DNA from 4 places in the Shewanella sp. 10N.286.52.A9 genome. Region 1 is predicted to be linked to each of the others. Evidence: predicted binding sites of a transcription regulator. Region 1 holds the regulator's gene; each other region holds the start of a gene.
What was found. The regulator sigma-54, encoded in region 1, starts transcription at its own class of promoters, with help from an activator protein. The targets are predictions, from matches to a motif close to GTTGGCACGNNNNTNGNNT.
Positions count from the first base shown of each region.

Region 2: the regulator sigma-54 is predicted to act here: its motif matches at 4,435-4,453, upstream of glnA (glutamate--ammonia ligase).
Region 3: the regulator sigma-54 is predicted to act here: its motif matches at 4,409-4,427, upstream of flgA (flagellar basal body P-ring formation chaperone FlgA).
Region 4: the regulator sigma-54 is predicted to act here: its motif matches at 2,813-2,831, upstream of AB4128_RS03650 (YccF domain-containing protein).

Region 1 is NZ_JBFRJQ010000006.1:175,445-181,637, reverse strand. It holds gene AB4128_RS05905 (KpsF/GutQ family sugar-phosphate isomerase) at 1-536, shown strand, start outside; gene kdsC (3-deoxy-manno-octulosonate-8-phosphatase KdsC) at 538-1,101, shown strand; gene lptC (LPS export ABC transporter periplasmic protein LptC) at 1,098-1,658, shown strand; partial or broken gene lptA (lipopolysaccharide transport periplasmic protein LptA) at 1,723-2,268, shown strand; gene lptB (LPS export ABC transporter ATP-binding protein) at 2,463-3,194, shown strand; gene AB4128_RS05880 (RNA polymerase factor sigma-54) at 3,399-4,883, shown strand; gene hpf (ribosome hibernation promoting factor) at 4,908-5,195, shown strand; gene ptsN (PTS IIA-like nitrogen regulatory protein PtsN) at 5,198-5,641, shown strand; gene rapZ (RNase adapter RapZ) at 5,638-6,193, shown strand, end outside.
Region 2 is NZ_JBFRJQ010000001.1:140,060-146,252, forward strand. It holds gene AB4128_RS00690 (LysR family transcriptional regulator) at 61-1,002, shown strand; gene AB4128_RS00695 (hypothetical protein) at 1,093-2,640, opposite strand; gene glnA (glutamate--ammonia ligase) at 2,933-4,342, opposite strand; gene typA (translational GTPase TypA) at 4,813-6,193, shown strand, end outside.
Region 3 is NZ_JBFRJQ010000012.1:140,556-146,748, forward strand. It holds gene AB4128_RS11485 (flagellar assembly protein T N-terminal domain-containing protein) at 1-1,030, opposite strand, end outside; gene AB4128_RS11490 (FlgO family outer membrane protein) at 1,327-2,034, shown strand; gene AB4128_RS11495 (LPP20 family lipoprotein) at 2,031-2,489, shown strand; gene AB4128_RS11500 (flagella synthesis protein FlgN) at 2,631-3,056, opposite strand; gene flgM (flagellar biosynthesis anti-sigma factor FlgM) at 3,138-3,467, opposite strand; gene flgA (flagellar basal body P-ring formation chaperone FlgA) at 3,540-4,262, opposite strand; gene AB4128_RS11515 (chemotaxis protein CheV) at 4,562-5,482, shown strand; gene AB4128_RS11520 (protein-glutamate O-methyltransferase CheR) at 5,636-6,193, shown strand, end outside.
Region 4 is NZ_JBFRJQ010000004.1:246,384-252,576, forward strand. It holds gene AB4128_RS03640 (ChrR family anti-sigma-E factor) at 1-613, shown strand, start outside; gene AB4128_RS03645 (1-aminocyclopropane-1-carboxylate deaminase/D-cysteine desulfhydrase) at 1,641-2,624, opposite strand; gene AB4128_RS03650 (YccF domain-containing protein) at 2,904-3,317, shown strand; gene AB4128_RS03655 (hypothetical protein) at 3,436-3,750, opposite strand; gene AB4128_RS03660 (EVE domain-containing protein) at 3,761-4,225, opposite strand; gene AB4128_RS03665 (sulfurtransferase) at 4,281-5,192, opposite strand; gene AB4128_RS03670 (LysR family transcriptional regulator) at 5,463-6,193, opposite strand, start outside.

The DNA of each region.
Region 1 (6,193 bases):
AAGCTTGTCCATTAGGATTAGCGCCTACTTCAAGCACTACCGCAACCTTGGTAATGGGAGATGCCCTAGCCGTCGCATTATTGCAAGCCAGAGGCTTTACTCGTGATGATTTTGCATTATCACACCCAGGTGGATCATTAGGACGTAAACTCTTACTTAAAGTATCAGACGTCATGCATCATGGAAGCGATGTTCCGCAAGTTAATAGCCAGGTTTGCATCACAGAGTCACTATACGAAATATCCAATAAAGGACTAGGCATGACTGCCGTTATTGATGACAACCAACAGTTAGTCGGTATCTTCACCGATGGTGATTTACGCCGAGTGATTGATGCCGAAGTCAATTTACGCACCACGCCAATCTCACAAGTGATGACCCCTAATTGCATTACCATCAGAGCTGATATTTTAGCAGCACAGGCCTTACAAGTGATGGATGAAAAAAGTATCAACGGCTTAATTGTTGTTGATGAAAATCAACGCCCAATTGGCGCACTTAATATGCTTGATATGGTAAAAGCAGGAGTCATTTAATATGTCGAAGAGTCAAGTTCATCAAGGATTATATGGCCCTGTATCAGACGATATTTGGCAACGCGCTAAAAAAATCAAACTCCTGATCTGTGATGTTGATGGGGTCTTTTCTGACGGGCGTATATATTTAAGTAACGCAGGGGAAGAGTTGAAAGCTTTCCATACCCGTGATGGTTACGGTATTCGATCAATTTTAACTAGCGGTATCAGTGTTGCCGTTATCACAGGCCGAAAGTCTGCCATTGTCGAAAATCGAATGACGGCGCTAGGTGTTAGCCATATCTATCAAGGGGTAGACGATAAGCTCACACCATTTAAAGAGTTACTCAGTATTTATAATGTAACGCCAGATGAAGTGGCCTATATCGGTGATGACATGGTTGATTTACCCGTTATGAAAGAAGTGGGCTTAGCTGTTTGCGTAGCTGATGGTCACCCATACGTAAAACAACATTGCCAAATGATCACTCGCATTAATGGCGGTAACGGCGCTTTACGTGAGTTAACTGATTTACTGCTTGTTAGCCAAGACAAGTTCGAAACCGCCCACGGAATGAGCATATGAGCCGTACCACCCTCGCTATTCTCGGCTTCTTTGGTGCAGCATTAGTTTTATACTGGCAAGTGCAAGTGAAGCGTAGTCAAATGGAAGCCAATAAGCTTCCCGATCCCGCGCGTCCAGAATTCATCGCTAATGACTTACGAAGCACAGAATTTAACGAGCAAGGATTAGTACAAAGCCGGGTGTCAGCAAAACACATGGAACACTTTCAGCAAACCAATGAAACCCTATTCACTGAGCCTGTATACCTTATCTATCCAGAAAACGGCGAAGCTGAGTGGCAATTAACTGCTGAATTAGGCAAGCTTAATAAAGAAACCGGTAAAGTGGTGCTAGAAAAAAATGTTATTATTGATGCAATAAACATCAATGAACCAGTACAATCGCTAACCACAAGTATGCTTGCGTTAGATTTAAATACCATGATCATGACGTCTGATCGACAAATTAATGTCTCAGGACAAGATTTTAAAATACAAGGCTTAGGCCTTTATGCTGATTTAAATGCCGAAGAGTTAGAGCTTTTAAGTCAGGTAGAAGGAACATATGAAGCAAAGTAAAACACTGACATTTTCACTCAATAAGCTTATGAAAACAGACTTTATTAGAAAAAGTATTCTTGGTATGAGCCTAATGGGATTGAGCTTAGTGACAGTCACCGGCGTTCATGCCAAAGAAGGTGATTTACAACAAGAGCTTAAAGTTGCTGCCGTCAGCCAAAAAGCAGATATTAAAAATAACCAAGTGATTTTCTTCGGCCCAGTGAATGTGACGCAAGGCACCATTAATATTAATGCCGATCAATTACGTGCATTCAGTGAAGAGTCGGGTGGCAAAAAAACCATGATTGCGACAGGTAATCCAGCCACATTCTCACAAGAACTCGATGATGGCCGTATCGGTACCGCAAGTGCGAACGAAATAAAATATGAGCTTTCAACCAGTATTTTAACCTTAAAAGGCAATGCAAAACTTGACCAGGCAGGCAGCCAGGTTACTGGTAATCTCATTAGCTATAATATTGATAAACAGCAACTGATCGCTGAAAGCACAGGTGAAGGAAAAGACAGAGTTATCACTATTTTTCAGCCAGAAAATTACCCTGACTTGAATAAAGAAAACGAAGAACTTGATAACTCAGACGAAGCGCCGATAGAAAATAATGATTCGCTTGATAACCCAGATGCTGATGCGACTGACAATGCACCTAACAATGTAACTGAGAATCAAACAGTGACTCCTGAGGCAAATGCTGTTGAAACTAACACTGATGCCCTCCTTGAATCAGTCACCCCTCAAGAATCTGATATTCAAAACTCAACCAATGCAGACATAACGACCCCTGCGGCAGAGCAAAAGCAATAATGACACAAATTACCTTAACAGCTGAAAACTTAGCAAAAAGCTATAAAAGCCGCCAAGTTGTCAAAAACGTTAGCCTAACCGTTAAAACGGGTCAGATTGTTGGTCTTTTAGGGCCAAATGGTGCAGGTAAAACCACAACCTTTTATATGGTTGTTGGCTTAGTCAAAAGCGATAAAGGTCGTATTTTGATTGATTCTGACGACTTGACTGCAGACCCAATGCATTTACGTGCTCGTAAAGGTATTGGTTACTTACCTCAAGAAGCCAGTATTTTTAGAAAACTCACTGTGCACGATAACATCATGGCGGTGCTGCAAACCCGTAAAACCTTATCGAGTGAGCAACGAATCGAAGAGTTAGAGCACTTATTAGAAGAGTTCAATATTACCCATATTCGTGACAGCCAAGGTATGGCTCTATCAGGTGGTGAACGTCGACGTGTAGAAATAGCACGCGCTTTAGCCGCCAATCCTAAGTTTATTTTATTAGATGAACCATTTGCGGGTGTTGATCCTATCTCCGTGATAGATATTAAGAAAATTATTCAACAACTAAAAAATCGTGGTCTTGGAGTATTGATTACTGACCATAATGTCCGTGAAACACTTGATGTATGTGAGCGTGCGTATATTGTCAGCCACGGAGATTTAATTGCTGAAGGTACGCCTGCTGAGATCTTAGACAATCAGCAAGTCAGGTCAGTATACTTAGGTGAGCAATTCAAGCTATAGTTAGCATTCTTTAGTGTACAAGCATGGCATTTTCGCGGCCAACCAGTCCCACTTTTTAGCGTTATACACTAGACTCAAAACTTAACGCTAATTTTTGGCAAAGTAGAACCCAAGTTCGGTTAAAGTCTAGCTAACACTTACAAAGGTGCTAGACCCATAACATTGTAGTCGCGATGATGAAATTCAATTAGGGATAAGCGGTAAATGAAAGCCTCACTCCAACTTAAAATGGGTCAACACCTGACAATGACCCCGCAGTTGCAACAAGCCATTCGCTTATTGCAACTTTCCTCTTTGGAGCTACAGCAAGAAATTCAGCAAGCACTTGACTCAAATCCTCTTCTTGAGCTTGAGGATGAGTTTGCCAAAGCAAAAGAACCAGTCAAAGACAATGCTCAGCAAACTGACACCGATTTTAGCGATAACAGCCAAGTCAGCGTAGAAAAAGACACCTCATCAGTCGATACAACAGAGTCACTTACGAAAGAGTCCATGCCTGAAGACTTACCAATGGATACCACTTGGGATGAAGTCTACACCGCCTCTCCTAACTCAGGTTCTGGCGCTGTAAGCCGTGATGACGATATGCCATTTCAAGGTGAAACGACTGAAGGTTTATACGAACATTTAGAATGGCAAAAAAACTTAACCCCATTTTCTGAAAATGACCTCGCCATTGCGACAGCCATCATCGACGCAATTGATGATAGAGGTTACTTAACCCAATCAACAGAAGATATTCTCGATGCACTCGGTCTTGAGGATATTGAACTTGATGAGGTTGAAGCCGTTTTAAAGCGTGTACAACATTTTGATCCAGTGGGCGTCGCTGCAAGAAATTTAAGCGAATGTTTGATGATTCAATTGGGACAATACCCAAGCGAAATCCCTTGCATAGAAAATGTAAAATTACTGATATCTGAACACCTAGATTTAATAGCAGGCCGTGATTTCAGATTACTAATGCGTAAAACCAAGCTTAAAGAAGATGATTTACGCGAAGCGATTCAATTTATCCAAACACTGAACCCTCGCCCAGGGTTACAAATTACTCCAATCAAAGATGAGTACGTCATCCCAGATGTCACAGTGTTTAAAAAGAATGGCCGTTGGGTCGTAGAATTAAACCCAGATAATATGCCTAAAATAGGCGTAAATCAGCAATATGCCGCCATGGCAAAAGGCTCAGCCAATCAAGCTGACAGCCAATTCATTCGCGGTCACTTACAAGAAGCCAAATGGTTTATTAAAAGTATTGAAAGCCGCAATGAAACCCTGTTAAAAGTGGCAAATTGTATTGTTCAATTCCAGCAAGGTTTCTTTGAGTTCGGCGAAGAAGCCATGAAGCCTATGGTATTAAATGATATTGCCGAAGCGGTAGAGATGCATGAATCGACCATCTCACGGGTTACAACTCAAAAATATATGCACACCCCTCGCGGCCTTTTTGAACTAAAATACTTCTTCTCTAGCCACGTAAGTACCGATGATGGCGGAGAGTGTTCTTCTACAGCAATCAGAGCCTTTATCAAAAAGCTGGTCGCTGCAGAAAACCAGAAAAAGCCACTTAGCGATAGTAAAATGGCGACGCTACTGGCTGAACAAGGGATCAATGTTGCTCGGCGTACGATCGCCAAATATCGTGAAGCAATGCTCATCCCTCCCTCAAACCAACGCAAAAGCTTATAAGCCTTTGTTATTGGAGGATGATCTATGCAAATTAACCTGACTGGACACCATATCGAAATTACTCAATCTTTACGTGAGTATGTGCAAACTAAGTTTTCAAAGCTTGAACGTCACTTCGAACAGATCAATAATGTTCACGTTGTGCTCAATGTACAAAAGTTACAACAGATTGCCGAAGCTAAATTGCACCTCAAAGGAGGTGAAGTTTTTGCCGTATCTCAAAACGCAGATATGTATGTCGCAATTGACGCCCTGATAGACAAATTAGACCGTCAGGTAATTAAACACAAAGAGAAGTTAATTAAACACTAACGATGGAACTTCGCACCATCCTGCAGCCGGCGTGCACTACCTGTGCCACTCCGGGCAGTAAGAAAAAGGTACTGGAACTTATCAGCAATTTAATGGCTGACCAGTACCCTACTCTATCTTCACAAGCTATTTTCGAAAGTTTAATAGCACGTGAAAAAATGGGTAGCACAGGTATCGGCAATGGCATTGCGATTCCACATGGGCGTTTAGACGACATTGAATCGCCGATCGCTATTTTGATCAAATGTGAAGAAGCTATCGACTTTGATGCTATTGATAAGAAGCCAGTAGACATTTTATTTGCCTTATTGGTTCCTTCTGAGCAATGTCAGCAACACTTAAGCACGTTATCAAGTATGGCTGAGAAATTAAGCGATAAACTCATCCTTAAAAGACTTCGAAAGAGTCATGACGCTACAGAACTGTATCAGGTTATTACTGCATGAAACTTGTCATCGTATCAGGACGATCGGGCTCAGGTAAGTCAGTTGCTTTAAGAGTGTTAGAGGATTTAGGTTATTACTGTGTTGATAACCTGCCTCTCCCACTGATTGGCAGCCTACTAGAGCAGCTAAAAGGAAATAACGAACTTGTCGCCATCAGTGTTGATGTGCGTAATATCGAAGAGCAAGGCAAAGTATTAGAGCAGCAAATTGCTTTATTGTCCGACGATACCACGATCATTAGTTTATTTTTAAATGCCAATGATCAAGTACTGCTAAAACGATACAGTGAAACACGTCGATTACACCCGCTGTCAAAAAATCAAATCTCATTACAAGAAGCGATTCAACTTGAAGGTCGATTGCTCGAACCAATTGCCAAAATGGTTGATCACTACATCGACACATCTCAGCTGAATATTTACGATTTGAGCGATCAAGTCCGACAAATTCTTATGGGCAGTGTTGATAAAGAATTAGTCATTCACTTTGAATCATTTGGATTCAAGCACGGTATGCCTACTGAAGCCGACTTTATGTTTGATGTCCGCTTTT
Region 2 (6,193 bases), on a different contig from region 1:
TTGAGATAAGTAGAGGATAACTGCTAGATTAGATTCACCAGCAAAATGAAAGGCAAAACCATGGCTAAAAATTTATTTCAGAACCTTGATTTGAACCTGTTACATGTCTTTTTCATTTTGTACCAAGAACGAAATATGCGTTTAACCGCCAATCGTTTATTCGTCACTCAGCCCGCTATCAGTAAATCACTACAAAAGCTTCGCCATCATTTTGATGAAGAGTTGTTTGTGAAAATATCTACTGGCCTTGAACCTACATCATTTGCTGACAAGCTTTATAAAAGTGTTAGCCCAATCTACCAAAATCTTGAAATTGCGATTAACAGTGCCAATGTTTTTTCACCTGAAGCGTTAGATGACACGCTAAATATTGCCCTTTCTTCATTCTTACTCAACAGTATCGGCAGTAAGCTGTATGGCATAATTCATGCTGCGGCACCAAACTGCAAAGTTCATATGTATAAATGGTCTAATGACACTTTAGCTAGTATTCAACAAGATCAAATACATTTAGGAATTAATTATCAAGTAAGTCAGTTACCTGGAGAGATTTCTGAAACTGTCATAGCTCAAGATACGTTTAAATGCTATGTGAGAAATGGGCACCCTTGTAAAAAGAATATTATCACTATCCCTGAAGCTGCCGAATTTGACTTTGCCACTATCATCGCAGCAGATTGGAATGCCACTCGCACTTTTGCTCAACAAGTCTTTGAAAAATATAATCTAGATTACTCAATTAAGTTTCGTTCAGAACTGCCTTCTGCTGTTATTGAGGCCGTGAGTAAAACAGACATGATTGTGCCTTTATCTGGCTTTCTTGATATGAGTCTTTACCCTCAATTACGTGCTATTAAGTTTAAAAACAAAGAAAAATGGCTTCAGCAAGACATTGCTACATATATCCACTATAAAAACCGTTCTAGTCCATTAATGAATTGGCTTAGCCACCTTATTGCACAAGTATTTGATGAGAGTTCACAAAAAAGCCCAGCACAATAAAGTACTGGGCGTGAGCAACCAAATGGCTAAAATTTAGGTAGATAGGTATTGAAACACAATCAATACCTCATTAATCAAGCTCTAGGCCGATTACTGTTTAACAATTTCGAAATTAGTAAGGCTAAATTGATGTTGATTTAGTGTCGTGCTGCCACTTCTTAGAACCGCATGACTACCTAACGCATCAACCCCCTGATACGACACAAGTTCACAATCTTGGTTAGCTTTTGTAAATGTGTCCCAATCTTGAGTTAATTGATAACTAATACTGTCTGCTTGCAGCCCTGCTTTACAATAAAAGTTAATGAACGCGTCTTGTTCATTCTCTAATGAAACTTGCGGGTTAGCTAACTCTGATAACGTTGTCACGCCTGCTTCAAAGCCTTCTATTTGAATACCAACTGAAGTACGTGACTGGGTATTTTTTATTTCCACACTTTGTCCTACGCACGTGCCATTATCAACACGATGATAATCACAATCCTCTTCTACAATAACGTCATATGACATATGTACTTGAACGACATCATCCTCTTGAGCTTGAGCATTACGATGAATAATGTTCACCAAGCCTAAGCCAAACTCATGACGTCCTTTTTGAAACGCTAATTCGCTTCTTTCTTCCGTAAACTCTGCCCAAGAGTTGAAGTTCTCAGCGTCTCCAGCACTACACGAATTCGTGTCGTAATACTTCACAGTTTCATCGCTAAAAATGGTCGCACATTTAGTTGCAACGCCATCAGATAGCCAAATATTGGTGTAGCCATATAATTCATCGTCTTTTTTCATCCATGCTTCAAATTTAACTTGTGCAATAGAAACATCAGAAGGCACTAATAAACCAGTCTGTGGAAACGCTTCAGAATTTACAATTGCAGTATAAGTAGCAGTTTCAAGATCAAGGGCTACCAATTCTAACCCCTTATAGCTAAAATCCGGCTCTGGAATAGCTGGCTCTTGAGGCTCAGCAGGTCGATCAACAATATCCCAATCGTTCTCAATTTCGAAACCACCATCACCTTCAATGATGTACCACTTATGATGTTGGCCTACTACAGCATCTAATTCTTGTTCGAAAGGTCCCATTTCTGTAACCCCTTCGATAATGTATGTTTCACCATTTACGAATGCGTGAAAGTAGCTTTTCTCTTCGCTGTCATATAGCTCTTCACCATTAACCTTAATGTTGTCGATTTTTTCACTTGAATCAACCGTCACATAAGTAAAATGCCTATTCTCAAGCGTCATTGTGTACGAATCGATATCTGTCGCAACCGTCATATTTCCCGCTACAGAATACTCATCTGTGACTTCAGCTTCTAACTTTTCTAAGATTTCACCATGTACAACTTCTAAATGGTAACCATCTCTTACTTCAAAGGTATAACTATCATCAATACTGAAAGGACCAATCGCTTCTTCTTTATTATCAACTCCGTTAATAAGAAGGTAATAATCATCAGTTAATAAATGATCGCTAGCAGAACCTGCAACATCTGTGGCCATAGGATCGATAATTAACCCGTAGTCAAAACCAACAGTAATGGTTCTGTAATCACTTTCTGGAGATGAAGAATCTGATGAACAAGCTGTCATTAAAGCAGCAGTAACGAGCGTGGTTAATAGTTTAACTTTCATTTGTTTCTCTCATTAAATTTAGTCTTGAGGATGAGTGGTCCCATCTTGTTGCTATACCGTCACCTGACTGTGTAAGCGCTTGTTATGCAGCGTATATTAGTGACTAAAATGAAAGGTGAATAATTGTTAATCCTTATTAGCATCATAACCAAAAGTTATCAGATACATATTGATACAATTAAATTTGGAATGAGATAAAGCGAAAAGTAACCAATAAAAAAGCCCTTGATGATAATCATCAAGGGCTTTGAATTTAGCCTATGGCCAATTTACATGAGCGTTAAGCCAAAGCTTATAGGCTGTAGTAAAGTTGGAATTCCATTGGGTGAGTAGTACGAGATACTTGCTCACACTCTTCAGACTTAAGTGCAATGTAAGACTCAATAAAGTCTTTACTGAATACATCACCTTTAGTTAAGAATTCGTGGTCAGCTGCTAAGTTTTCTAGTGCGTTTTCTAGAGACGTTGCAACTTGTGGGATCTCAGCCGCTTCTTCAGCAGGTAGGTCATATAGATCTTTATCCATTGCTTCACCTGGGTGAATCTTGTTTTGGATACCGTCAAGACCAGCCATTAGCAATGCAGAGAATGCTAAGTATGGGTTAGCGGTTGGATCTGGGAAACGTGTTTCAATACGACGAGCTTTAGGGCTTGGTACCACTGGGATACGGATTGAAGCACTACGGTTACGTGCTGAGTAAGCAAGCATTACAGGCGCTTCGAAATGCGGTACAAGGCGCTTGTATGAGTTAGTACTTGGGTTAGTGAATGCATTCAATGCACGAGCGTGCTTGATGATACCACCAATGTAGTAAAGTGCAGTTTCACTTAAACCTGCATATTTATCGCCAGAGAATAAGTTAACACCATCTTTAGCTAAAGATTGGTGAACGTGCATACCACTACCGTTATCACCAACAATTGGCTTAGGCATGAATGTCGCTGTTTTACCGTATGCATGAGCAGTGTTATGAACAACATACTTCATGATTTGGATTTCATCAGCTTTGTTTGAAAGCGTGTTGAAACGTGTCGCAATTTCGTTTTGACCCGCTGTAGCTACTTCGTGGTGATGCGCTTCAACTACTTGACCTAATTCTTCAAGAATTAGACACATTGCACTACGAATGTCTTGTGATGAATCAACTGGTGCAACTGGGAAGTAACCACCTTTAACGAATGGACGGTGACCAGTGTTACCATCTTCGTAGCTAGTACCTGAGTTCCATGCCGCTTCTTTCGCGTCAACTTTTACGAAAGTACCTGACATGTCAGTACCAAACTTAACGTCGTCAAATAAGAAGAACTCTGGCTCTGGACCAATTAATACAGTGTCAGCAATACCGGTAGATTTTAAGTACTCTTCTGCTTTCTTAGCGATTGAACGTGGGTCACGCTCATAACCTGTCATAGTAGAAGGTTCTAAAATGTCACAACGAATAAGACCAGTCACTTCTTCAGTAAACGGATCAAGTAAGAAAGAAGAAGGATCTGGCATCAATACCATGTCAGATTCGTTAATACCTTTCCAACCGTTGATAGATGAACCATCGAACATTTTGCCATCTTCAAAGAAATCTTCGTTTACTTGATGAGAAGGAATAGAGACGTGCTGCTCTTTACCTTTAGTGTCTGTAAAACGTAAATCTACGAACTTAACTTCTAGTTCTTCAATTTGTTTTAATATTGATTCAACTGACATTCTTAAGCCTCCGGTAGGGTAAAGGGTTGTCCCTTAATATAATCTTGTTATTCGTCAGACAAACTATCTGCTTTGCGAATTTGTTCAATTAAAAGCTATTTCCATGCCAGAAAGGTAAGTGATTGATTTAAAGCTTAATAAAAAAATCACTAGCCATAGAAAAAGCCATATTGCACAAATACGGTGCACCACTACGATCACAATTGGTGCAAAAGTCCATTTCGGTGCAGGGTTTTTAGCGCATGAATTGATCTAGTTCATTAAAGCGTCATTTTATTGCGGCAGTATGATCCTTTTTCGTTTTTATCTTCTATCTTTAGTGTTTAATTTTTTATTAAAAACGACCTGTTCAAAAATAATCCTATCTACTCGGCGCTCGGTGGAGTAGAATGGCACGCTTTTTTATAGTGGCTATACTTATCAGCCCTATAAACTCCTATTTTTTATTTGATGGTATAGAGGTTTTATCCGTGTTAGAGAATTTACGTAACATCGCCATTATTGCTCACGTTGACCATGGCAAAACGACCTTGGTAGACAAGCTATTGGCTCAGTCAGGCACCCTTGAAAGTCGAGGCGAAGCCGCAGAACGTGTAATGGATTCTAACGATCTTGAAAAAGAACGTGGTATCACCATTCTGGCAAAAAACACTGCCATCAAATGGAACGACTACCGTATTAACATCGTAGACACTCCTGGTCACGCCGATTTCGGTGGTGAAGTAGAGCGTGTTCTATCTATGGTAGATTCAGTTTTATTATTAGTAGACGCAGTTGACGGCCCAATGCCTCAAACTCGCTTTGTTACTAAAAAGGCATTCGCACAAGGCCTTAAGCCAATCGTTGTTATCAATAAGATTGACCGCCCTGGTGCACGTCCTGATTGGGTTATCGACCAAGTATTCGACTTATTCGACAACTTAGGTGCAACTGACGAACAGTTAGATTTCCCTATCGTTTATGCTTCTGCATTAAACGGTTTCGCGACTCTTGATCCTGAAGAAACAAGCGAAGACATGACACCGCTTTTCCAAGCGATTGTTGAGAAGGTTTCTTCTCCTGATGCAGATGCTGAAGGTGAGTTCCAAATGCAAATCTCTCAACTTGATTACAACTCATACGTAGGTGTTATCGGTGTTGGTCGTATTAAGCGTGGTAGTGTTAAAACTAACCAGCAAGTCACAATCGTTGATGCTGAAGGTAAAACTCGTAACGGTAAAATGGGCCAAGTATTAGGTTACATGGGTCTAGACCGTCACGAAGTTGCTGAAGCCAACGCCGGCGATATCGTTGCGATTACCGGTTTAGGTAACTTACAGATTTCTGACACTGTTTGTGGTGTTAACCAAGTTGAAGCATTACCTGCATTATCAGTTGATGAGCCAACGTTAACAATGACTTTCCAAGTGAACACTTCTCCGTTCGCGGGTAAAGAAGGTAAGTACGTTACTTCACGTAATATCCTTGAGCGTCTAGAACAAGAACTAGTCCACAACGTTGCACTACGTGTTGAAGAAACTGATTCTCCAGATCGTTTCCGTGTTTCTGGTCGCGGTGAGCTTCACCTTTCGATCTTAATTGAAAACATGCGTCGTGAAGGTTACGAATTAGCAGTATCTCGTCCAGAAGTTATCACCAAAGAAATCGACGGTGAGATGTGCGAGCCATTCGAAACATTAACTGTTGACGTTGAAGAAGAGCACCAAGGTACCGTAATTGAAAAATTAGGTATGCGTAAAGGTGACATGAAAGATCTACAACTAGATGGTAAAGGTCGTGTACGTATCGACTTCATCATTCCTAGCCGTGGCTTAATCGGTTTCCAAACTGAGTTCATGACTGCAACTTCTG
Region 3 (6,193 bases), on a different contig from region 1:
GAATATTTTGTTGTAACACGATTTGGAAGTTATCACCCATTTTGACGTTATTTCGACGGCCTAAATTAATGATGATTCTATTACCTTGCTTAGCAACGATTTGACCGAGTAAAGGTCGACAATTTAGTAAATTATCAATATCTTGAGTGCTTTGTTGTAAAAGCTGATTCATAGTTTGACCATAAGTTGAGCCCCAAAATCGTTGGGTTGAAGGTGAAACGGTTTCATCTCGTTCAAAATCCCACTCAGCTTCTGCTTGATAGTCTTTGCTCCACACTTTTTCACCACTAATGCCATGGAACATGGTAAACCGTAAATTAATTTGTCTTAAAGGTGTCTCATCCCATAATCCAAATAAAGAACTCGAGTATGGCTCGGTTGAAATATCGAGGATTTCCGGTTGTAAGATATATTGGCTGTCGGTTATTTCGCCAAGCCAGCTTGGTATGCGTTGGCCTTTGAAGTTGATGAGTTGGTTGGTATGGTCAAGCTTCTCATCGGCGTGCATACGAGCAAAACTGTAGTCAGAGCCATTATTTAATAAATTGCCAAACTGCTGTGATAAAGCTTGTTCAAAGTTAGCAAGTTGTCCGTATCGAAGTTGTGAGCGGTCACGCATGATGGCTTGGGGGATCATTATTGCCGCTTTTAATTGTTGGCTGTGGCATTGCTGTGCTTGGGGTTTAGATTCAAGATTGAGCCGCAACATAACCGTGATATCTGATGCGCTGATGATTTCAGACACGAGCTCAATATCGTTAGCTTGACCCATGCGTTTTATTTGAAATGCATCTTGAGTTAAGTTGCCCTGATTAATACTTTGCTGGCTATTAAAGTTTACACCCGCTTTTAAGCTGGCATAGTTTAATGCTTGATTAATCGCATCCTCGCGGGCTTTATCTATATTGCCGTCAATAATTTTGGCTTTTCCTGACACTTCAACTCTTTGCGCTAATACAGAGTGACTGAAACAAGCTGAAAGAATAACCAGCATGATAATCGTCAAATATTTAGAGCTAACGTTTGGCATGTTCATGTTCGCTTTTCACAATATCGAAGAAAAAGGGTGCCAACTCTATGACGGTTTAGCACGACTTAAATTAATTATCATAATAAAAGCAAAAACCATGCCTGTATGAGCTTTTAGCAGTGAACAGATGGAGATAAATTCTTCATTTCAAGGTAAAGGTTTTGAATGTGTGGTCGATACATTATCTATAGTGTGTTTAATGTGTGCTCTGATTGGGCCTAAAGCCTGTTAGTGGCAACATTACTGAACCTAACATCACATCAATGCTGAGACGTCATTGTAATAAGGAATAAGCCATGAGCCGTTTAATCATTTTTCCCATTGCGTTGCTAGCGGCTGCTTGCGCTAGCGAGCCGCCTGTGTCGACAAATGAGTTAGCTTATGTAGAAAAGCCTACTGAAACTAGCTTTTGGTTTAGTGATGAACCTGAAGTGCAGCCTGCGCCTTTACAATATGACATTACTAAAGCCGGTCTAGCCCCTAAATCACATGTAAATATATTGGCTGAAAAAGTCGTAAATGAATTGGTATTACAAAATGACAGTTTACGCTCTGACCAACCTTTACTTGTAACCACTCCGGTTAATACCAGTGATTACAGCAAAACGGATGCTTTAGGCTTACAGTTACAGCAAGGTTTTGTTGCCGCTTTTCATAGTCATGAATTTAACTTGGTCGATTTAAACGTGGCGAATGCATTACGTTCAACTGAGCAGGGCGAGTTTATTTTAAGTCGAGATTGGAAGTTACTTCCGTCTGATTTGCCTGTCTCTCACGTTGTCGTTTCGACTATGGATACCACACCAATGGGCTTAGTTCTTAATGCAAGAATTGTGAATGTGACTAATAATCGGGTGGTGTCAGCAGTACAAACTTTTGTGAATATGAATAGTTTACCTGGCTATTTATCACCTTCAAATCAAGTCATTTTTCAAGATGGATTGCTTTTTCGCCATGAAGCGTCTGGTCAAGGTAATGCCGTAGTATTGGGAGCGAAATTATGAATAAGTTAGTGGTTCTATTGGTTTCATTATTGGCAATCTCGATAAGTGGTTGTGCAAGTAATGATAAATATGTGCAATGGGAAACAGAAGCGCCAGATCAGTTCCCTAAGTTAACTGCAATTGGTTATGCGCCTTTAGCGACTCAGCCTGCGAAAGAGCAGTCACATAAAGTTCTAATGGCCATGCAAGCGTCAAAAATCGCGGCATATCGAGAATTAGCAGAGCAGGTATATGGTCAACAGATTGATGCTCATAGCCAAATGAGCGACTGGATGCTCAATAACGAAACCGTTTCTGCCAATGTGTCAGGAATGATTAAAGGCGCGAAAGTAGTAAAAAGCTATCCTGCGGGTGATATGTATGTGACTGAGTTAGAGCTGGATTTTGCTCAGGTGTGGGATCTTTATCAGCAACAAAACCGCCCCCGTCGTGTAAAAGAAGTGACATACTTTTAATGTAAATTTCGACAGATATAAAAACCGCCAATAAAGGCGGTTTTTTTATGTTGGTCATTAGCGATGCTGTTTTGCCATTGGAGAGATTGCAGTTGACCTAGGATGAACTGTTTACATGGCTTAAATCGATATTAGCTTAACTTAGGCTTTGAGGTTTTGGCCCAAAGATGAAATTGTCGACGTTCGGCCTTTGTCGTTATAAGTTAAACTGGTGGCATTTCTACTCATTTGCATGGCTTGAGAAAAGCGATTTAAGCTCGCGATATTCAGTTCGATTAAGCTAGCATTTTGATTATTGATGTCTTTACACTCTTCGAGAATGGTTTTAGCTTCAGCGACTTTCTCAATGAGTTTAGGCTCTGAATTGAGCAAAGATTTATCTGGATGATTAGCTAATTTCTCATCATTTTGTTGAAGCGTATTCAAACACTCCACTTTTTCGCGTGCAAGTGCTAGCAAGGTGTCGGCATCTTGATCTGCTAAGGCCTGCTTTTCTGCAGATACAAGTTTTTTCAGCGACGACAAAGTGCCGTGCTGAAAAGATAACAGCTGTAGTAATTCATTCATAATTTACTCTTTATAAAAACCCACATCATAACGACAAGGCGTAATGCGATGATGATTGTTTATCCAAGAGCAGGTATGACGCTACTCTTGGTCGAAATTTAGTCCGCTCATGTCAGCTTCAAAGCTTGCAATATTCGCCGCTAATTTTTCAGGGTCGACTTTATAACGTCCCTCTGAAATGGCTGACTTTATTGCATCAACTTTGCTTTGATCAATTTCAGGTAAAGATGCCATGTTAGTTTGGGCTCCTTGCAGCTGCTGTGCTTGCGAGGTAATGCTGACCGAATCACTTTTAATAGGTGCAGCCTGTTGCCCAGCTGACTCGGCAGCTTTTGGGGCAGCACCTGAGTCACGATTAGTACGCAACTGAGTGTGTGATGCTGTTTTAAGATTGTTAATATCAATTGCCATTTTAGGCTCCAGCGTAATTTATGGTTTTCCTAACAGGCTATCGACCCTGTTGGAAAAAACTTTAGGAATATTTTACATCCTAACTTCAACTTCGCCAACTCCGGTGACAATGACATCTAATCGTCTGTTTGAGTTGGCATTTCTGACTCTTATTGCATCGCCTATATTGCCATCTCTTAATGCTTCACCAGCTGTTTTTATTTCAAAGCTATTTGTTTTTGCGTAAATGGATACCGAATCCCCCTTACAGACAAAACATAGGTTATTATTCAGCAATGGGGCTTTAGCTGCGACACGTCTTTTAGAGCGGGTGCCGATTATGTTGCTTGTGTCTGAGAAAAACTGTCCTCGGATACTGTGTTGGTCAACGTAATTAATTTCGATGGCTTCAGGAGTGATGAGCTCACCTTTTTCAATGATGCCAATTGCGGTGACGACGGGGTACATGACTTCGACTTTAACCGATAAGTACATTTGCCAAGGGTAATCGTAGTCTGGGCTGATGCAGCTAATTTTAACGGTATTGGTTCGATTAATCGGTCGGTCGCTTGCCATAGCAACAGAAAGAGGAGGGTAACAAGCGGGTGGCGTTAACCTTCCTTCTAAGCTTTGGGGAATGATATTCACTTTCGCATTGGGGTTGGCATTTGGACTGGTTGCAATTTTTTTTGCAACTGTCTCTTTAGCTAGCTCGGTGATGGTCGATAAAGTATAGGTAATAGTGCTTTGTTCACTGGCAAAAACCGGTAAATGAATGCAAAGAATGAGCAATAACAGTAATGTGTTTTTCTTCATATCTTGTTTCTAGCGGTGGTGGCCAGAATACCTCTATACTTTTAAGTTAAGCTAACAACGCTTTGATTTTGGATAAATGGTTATCGGGTAAATAAAGAGTCATAAGTTTGACTTTTTTGGCTTGAAAGCACCGATACGGTTTAAATAAGCAATAAGTATGCCTATTACCTAAATGCGATAGTCATCGCGACATAAATAATTGCAGCGTATGCTACAATTTGACAAATATGGCTTATGGTCGCTTTAAGTCATAAGTAATAAAGTCCTTAGGGGCAGTATAAATAAAACAAGGCAGGGTTATGTCGAGTATTCTTGAGTCAGTTAATAAACGTACGCAGCTTGTAGGTCAAAACAGATTAGAGTTGTTACTATTTAAGTTGAATGGACGTCAGCGTTTTGGCATTAACGTATTTAAAGTAAAAGAAGTGCTGCAATGTCCTCCGTTAACGACATTACCTCGTTTGAGTCCGCTGATTAAAGGTATTGCCCATATCCGTGGTTCAACCATCTCTGTGATTGATTTGAGTGCTGCAACAGGTGGGCGTCCTCTTACATCGACAGAGAATTGTTTTATTATCATTGCTGAATACAACCGAAGTATTCAAGGGTTCCTAGTCAGTTCAGTTGAACGTATTATCAATATGAACTGGGAATCGATTATGCCACCACCACAAGGGGCTGGGCGTAACTCTTATTTAACTGCGGTAACTGAAATCGAAGGTGAATTGGTTGAGATTTTAGATGTTGAAAAAATCTTAGACGAGATATCACCTGTTAAGACTGAAATCAGTGAAGAAGCTAATGAAGCGTTAACCATTGATCGTGACCAGCATTATCACATCATGGTCATTGATGATTCTGCAGTGGCGCGTAAACAAATTATTCGTTCGCTTGAGTCGCTTAATTTGCAAATTGATACCGCCATTGATGGTAAAGATGCGCTAGAAAAGCTTAAAGCGATTGCGACTGAGATGGATAATGTTGCTGACGAAATTCCTTTGATTATTTCGGATATCGAAATGCCAGAAATGGATGGTTATACCTTAACGGCTGAAATTAGAGACGATCCTAAGTTGAAAGACATTAAAGTGGTACTTCATACATCTCTTAGTGGTGTATTTAACCAAGCAATGGTTGAGAAAGTGGGTGCCAATGACTTTATCGCCAAGTTTAATCCAGATGAATTAGCATCTGCTGTAAATAAACACCTAATTTTATAAGCAATATTGATAAGTCTGACTATGATTAAATAGATAGTCAGACAGTTATTGTGAGCAATACGTTGTGCTTGTCGATAGTCGTGATAAGTTAATAAAAGTAACCTGTTCACTCTGAAGTGACGCTAGTGTCATTTCTTATAATAGGATGTAAATGTGACGAATAAATCACTCGCTGAAGCAGAATATAATCAGTTTAAGCTCTTTTTAGAACAGCACAGCGGCATTGTATTAGGTGACAACAAGCAATATTTAGTAAGAAGCCGATTAGCTCCTTTGATGGGTAAATATGATTTGCCGTCATTATCAGAAGTGGTTAAAAGGTCGATGAAGCCAACGGAAAGGCATTTAAGGGCGGAAGTCATTGATGCAATGACAACGAATGAGACCTTGTGGTTTAGGGACAAATATCCGTTCGAGTTGCTCAATAATGCGTTATTACCTGAATACAGTCGCTTAGGAAGACCGTTAAAAATTTGGTCAGCTGCTTGTTCTTCAGGGCAAGAGCCTTATTCGCTTGCGATGACGATTTTGGAATACCAGCAACGTAAACCAGGCGCATTACCTGGTAATGCAACCATTCAAGCGACAGATTTATCTCCGTCAATGCTTGAGCGTTGTAAAAATGCTGAATACGATAGTTTAGCCCTAGCTAGAGGGTTATCACCTGAGCGTAAGCGCCAATTTTTTGATCCTTTGCCTTCCGGTAACATG
Region 4 (6,193 bases), on a different contig from region 1:
AGCACATTGTGAGCTGTGCCCCCAATGCACTGAGCAATTAATGGCGTTAACTTTAAAAGCCTCTGACGACAGCTTTTCACTCGCGCCGATGTCCTCTATCGACACTGATGGTTCTGATTTAGACGCAGACTTAGATGCCCTACTCGCTGACATGATGCAAGATGACGTACTTGAAGCAAAAGAAGTTGAAGCAAGTAATCAAACTCATGTTGCTAACCATGTTAACGTATCGATTAAAGGACATGAATACACCTTACCTCGAGCATTTAGCCAGCAAATTAACAACAGCTGGCAAGGTATCGGTAAGGTCAACCGGATACGATTAGACACAGGTGAAAAGCAAGCGAGAGCGAGCCTGCTGCACATTGCTGAAAATGGAGAAATTCCACAGCACAGTCACAAAGGCCAAGAGCTAACCTTGTTACTCGCTGGTGAATTTAGTGATGAGTTCAATACCTATACAGCCGGTGACTTTATCATGCTCGATTCTGAGCATGAACATAGTCCTAAAACCATTGATGGTTGTTTATGTTATACCGTTGTCGATGCACCTTTATACTTTACTAAAGGTATCAGTAAATTGCTTAATCCAATCGGTGAACTGATTTACTAAATAGCCTATGAAAATGTTCATAAACAGCCTGTGTTTCAGGCTGTTCTATTTTGATAATTAGCGAATTTATACTAGGTAATCAGCTTTTAAAGTAGGCTTCTTAATAACAATGCTCAAACCTTATGTTTAAACGATCGTAAACTCGATACGAAATGACATAATTGAGGGATACCATTTAACAAAATAGCGAAGTTAACCACTCATTAGCACACTGAATTAGTGTAACTTTATCAACACCCTTTCAGTTTTAGCTTGGTTTTTATACGACAAAAAGACGTATCGCTCACCTTTTAGTCTTAAACTGTTCTATTTTGTAAAATATGTATTGCTATATTAAAAATATACGCATATTATCCACAATGTTATTAAGTTAACTTGTATTTAACTGTTTACCCTTCTGTTATTCATAACTGCACTCGTAAACCCACACTACAAGTCACGCCTTTTGGTTAAACATTGTCATTTGTTTGTCATATGCCTGTGTTCAACTAGACAAAGCAAGTAAGTTGGCGATTAAAATAAATAATCAACACGACTTGTCAGTGTAATAAGCACAGTTAACTTAAGCACACACATTAGCTTCAATAAGCCCAAACTTACGCAACACAACTGCTTAAGGATATTTATTGTTATTACTTACTCACCAGATAGGTGAAAATTAAAAAAAGGAGTGTGGCATATGTCATACAACATTAATGGTCACGAAATTACAGTCAATTTCCCTGTAAATTCAATATCATCAAACAAAAACTCAATAGCTTTTACTGACAGCCAAGGTAAAACTAAAACAACTTTTTCAAAGCGCACTGAAGCGTTAAAATTTATGAAATGGTTGATAACGGCTAACAAGTAACACCTTCCATAACGCTTGCGTTATTCATTTGCTCAGTTACTCAATAAACATCGCTTCTCGGTATTTCCTCTCACACTTTACCGGACGTTTATTAGAACTGAGCAACATGAAACAGCCCCATTCGCTTCACTTCCAGCACTAATACTTAAACAACTTTCTTTAGCTACAGTTAACTTACTGACCATATTTGCGTATATACCTAGCTAGCATACTTGTATTACCCAATAAACCACCTTGGTGTAAATACATAACAGGCCAAGTATTATCGACAGTTTCCGCTTTATAATCTTTATTTAAAAAGTGCTCCAGCATGATAAATCCAACGGGATCATAAAGTAGCTCAAACTCAATGCCAGAATCACACACACGACGCCACATGTCATAACACTGTCGATTAAGTTTTCCAAAGTGATACTTAGTACCATTTGATACAATATGCGGGTGAAACTCACTCTGTGATGTTAACTGACTAAACTGATGCGTTAGGTAATTGTCTCCCCCCACGCAACTGCAGGTTATGACATTAACTGTTACAGTTGGCTGACTCGCCTGCGGAAGGTAGCGCTTAAAAAATCGTTGCAAGAATAATGCTGTTGTGCCCGTACCTGAAGGCAAAAACAGATTTAATCTAGTCATATTCTGCTGATGCATCCAACTCAAAATTTGCAGGCCTAATGTTTCAAGCCCTTCTGCAGCATACTCACATCGTCCACCTTCAGGAATATAGATCTCATTCGCAGATGCTTGTTTCGCTAAATCAGACACATAGCTATCAAGATTGCCGCTTACATGTTTAGGTTTCTCGACAATATTGGCGCCATTATTAAGCGCTGCTAGGTAGTTCCCCTGTGGGTTTTGTTTAAGATAATCAGCGATATGATCCACATGATAATCTAACTGCCATCCGCGCAACTTAGCCAGCACTGCAAGTGAATGTAATGAATTAGCTTGAGGTGAACCGTATCCAATAACCTTATTGATATGAGGAAAGTCCTGGGTCAAGAAGAATTGAAACTTACGGGCTTTGTTTCCGCTAAAATCAGGATGAATCAAGTCATCTCGCTTAACAAAAACCTCACGATCAGCAAATCTCATTTTATCAACGGGCGTGTCGATTGAGATATCCGCAAGAGATACATTAGAGCCAGCTGCAAACATAAGTAACGTCGCTTAAATAAAGAGTTATAGTCTGTAGTGGTATTTTAACTAACTATTAGCGATTTTCGCTATCATCAATTGTCGACAGCCCAAACTAAGTCAAGTAATGTCTTCTAACCTTCTAAATAAATCAAAATAAAATCAATAATTATCAACCACTTAAAATAAACAGAAAAGCTAATGAAAATATTGGCATAGTTTTGGCTTTCTAGTGATTATTATCACCAATGGAATATTGGTCATTTCATTAACCAGTTTTGTATGACTTAGGGAGCACCAATGTCAGTCTTGAGATTAATTTTTAATATCGCATGGTTCATCATGGGCGGATTTGTAATGGGTCTAGCATGGTGGCTAGCAGGCTTATTGTGTTTTATCAGTATTATTGGTATTCCATTTGGCCGTGCTTGCTTCGTGATTGGTGAAATGGCGTTCTGGCCATTTGGACAAGAAAACGTTAACCGTAAACATTTAAAAGGATTTGAAGATATTGGTACTGGTCCATTGGGCATGATTGGCAACGTTATTTGGTTCTTATTCTGTGGTATTTGGCTCGCGATTGGTCACTTAACCCATGCTGTAGCTTGCTTTGTTACCATTATCGGTATTCCGTTTGCAATACAACACGTAAAACTCGCACTACTGAGCTTAACACCAATTGGCCAAACCGTTGTGGCAAAAGAAAGCTACTAACAGGTCACTTATGACTGAAAGCAAAGATATTGGACAGTAGCGTTAAAACAAAAACACCTTATATTCAGCTAGCAGATTATGAGGTGTTTCTGTTCAGTTTTAAATAGAGTAAACCATTCTAAATTTCGTTATTTTTGTGGTTAAAACCAGCAATAAAAAACTCTACTTTGCCACAAGATTTACAGGCAAACATATCAAAATCTTCTTTATTAACAAACAGCTCGCCAAGTTCACCTAAAACGCCCCAGCGCGTACCTTCATGAAAACTTTTAGTACCAATAAATGTAAGGCTACTCTTGCATCGAATACAATCAATACTCGCTTTGTTAGGTGAAGCGACTGGCGCTGGTTGACCTTTTTCACAGTTACAATTCCAACAAACTTGAAAGCCATCATCAATGACGGTATTACAATTTTCGCATGTCCACGACATCCACTTTCTCCTATGACGCTAACACACTAACAATATGCTGAAATTCTGCTTCAGTCACAGGTTGAACACTCAACCTTGCCCCTTTACTCACTAATACCATATCAGCAAGTTGAGGATCAGCTTTAAGCGCTTTTAAGGTAATAATCTGCTTAAAGGTTTGCCGATAAGTTAAATCCACAGCAACCCAGCGCGGATTTTCAATATCTGATTTAGGATCATAATAACTTGACTCATTATCAAAAGCACTCTGGTCGGGATAAGGCTCAGATGATACTGTCGCCAAGCCAACAATACCCGGCACTTTGCAACTGGAATGATAAAACAATACCGTATCTCCCACTTTTACCGCATCACGTAAAAAGTTACGCGCTTGGTAATTACGGATCCCTTCCCAAGGTTCAGTTTGGTTTTCACATTGCTGTAAATCGTCAATACTGAACTCGTCTGGCTCAGACTTCATTAACCAATACGCCATTTTGCAATCCTATTGTTTAAGCTACTTTTGATGAGTATTGTAGTATGTTTCTTTTTTAGATCTTTGATTTTGCAATCGGCAGAGATGCATCACTGCCCCACTCACTCCACGATCCATCATATAAGGCAGCATCATATAACCTTGTATCTGTTCCACTTGATATAAGCGCTACCAAGCCAATACAAGCAGTAATTCCTGAGCCACAGCTAAATACAACCCGCTTACTATCTTCAGGTAATATGCTGGAAAATAAATGGCGCAATTCATTAGGACGCTTGTATGTATTACCATTTAGCACATTGGCAAAAGGGAGATTTATTGAGTCAGGAATATGGCCGCTTCTCACGCCTTGTCTTGGTTCATCAACCAAGCCATTAAAACGCGCAGTAGCCCGAACATCAATCACACTAAATTTTTTATCAGTGAGGTTGATTAACACTTCTTGTTTTGACACAAGCTGACGAGCATCGAAACAAGAGTCCATAAATGAGATCACATCACTGCCAACATTAACTAGGCTTTCTACGTTTTTCGTATCAATGGTTAGATATTCAGATGAAGTTGGATAGCCCTGTTTAATCCATTCAGGCAGACCGCCATCTAAAATAAACACATTACTCAAACCAAACGTATGAAATATCCACCACGCACGTGGAGACGAATATATTCCCTGATTATCATATAAAACAAGTGTTGAATATTCTGAAATACCCAGCTTATTGATAACCTTATTCACTTGGCTTTGGCTCGGAAATGAGTGCACACCAGCACTGTCGGTATCGACTAAATCTACGTTAATATCAAGAAAATGACTATTAGGTATCGTCACTAATTCATCATAAATAATAGGCTCTTTGCCAATCACCTTATCCATACTGACATCAATAATCATCACAGCGTCATCATTGCATTTTTCATACAAGCAGCTAACGGACATTAACGGGTAATTATTTGGTTTTCGATTCATGTATTTTCAACCGTGCTTTAATTAGCTAATTACTACTCATTGTTTTTTGATACATTAACACAGTGAAAAGGTGAGGTTTAAGCTGGCTTGCAAAAGAATTTTTAATTGGGATATGCAGTTGCTTCCCTATCAATATGCTTCACAAAAGATGGCAACAAAACGCCACGACTTCGGCCTTTCAGCTCCCTAACGTCATTGGATACAAAAACACGATAAAGACTTGCAATTCACAAGCTTTTATTGAGTGACAGTAGATACTTGAATGCTAAGTTAAACGACTGTCGATTGATGTTGTTTACTATCAAACAATGCGAACTCTTCTAAAATAAGATCGGTAAATAATTGCCCCGCTCGCCCTAACGGCCGCTCCAGTGTAGACACCAATTGTGGGGTAAATCGAAAGCGGTGGCCACCAACAAAATCGACAATGGCTAATTGCTGAGTTTCAATTAACTCACTGATTAAAAACTCTGGCATCCAACCAAAACCTAAACCTTTTAATAAGGCGTTTTTCTTCATGATAAAGCCAGATAGGTAAAACACTTTATCACCGCCAAATTGCAGTTCGTCTCGCTGCTTTGTTGGTGATGAATCTTCAATGGTTAATTCAACATGTTGCTGCAGCTCTGACAAGCTCACATTACTTTTATTAGCTAGCGCATGTTGGGTTGAACACACCAATAAACTGGTGACAGTCGGCAATGTGGTGGCAGAAAAATACGGCGCTGCGATATAGTCTTTCACTAGCATTAAATCGGCTTTATCTTGCTCAAATCTATGCTGCACCCCGCCTAAAAATTCCATATTAAGTTGCACTTTCGTCGGCACATTATTCTCTGACATACGTTTTAGGGCAGTCATGATTGGCTCCATTGGTAATGCGCCATCAATAACGAGCTCAAGTTTCGGCTCCCAACCTTCGCTAAAGCGGCTGGCTAAATGCTCGATATTGGATAAATGCTGCAACAAACGCTGGCCTTCGGCCAAAATCACGCGTCCTT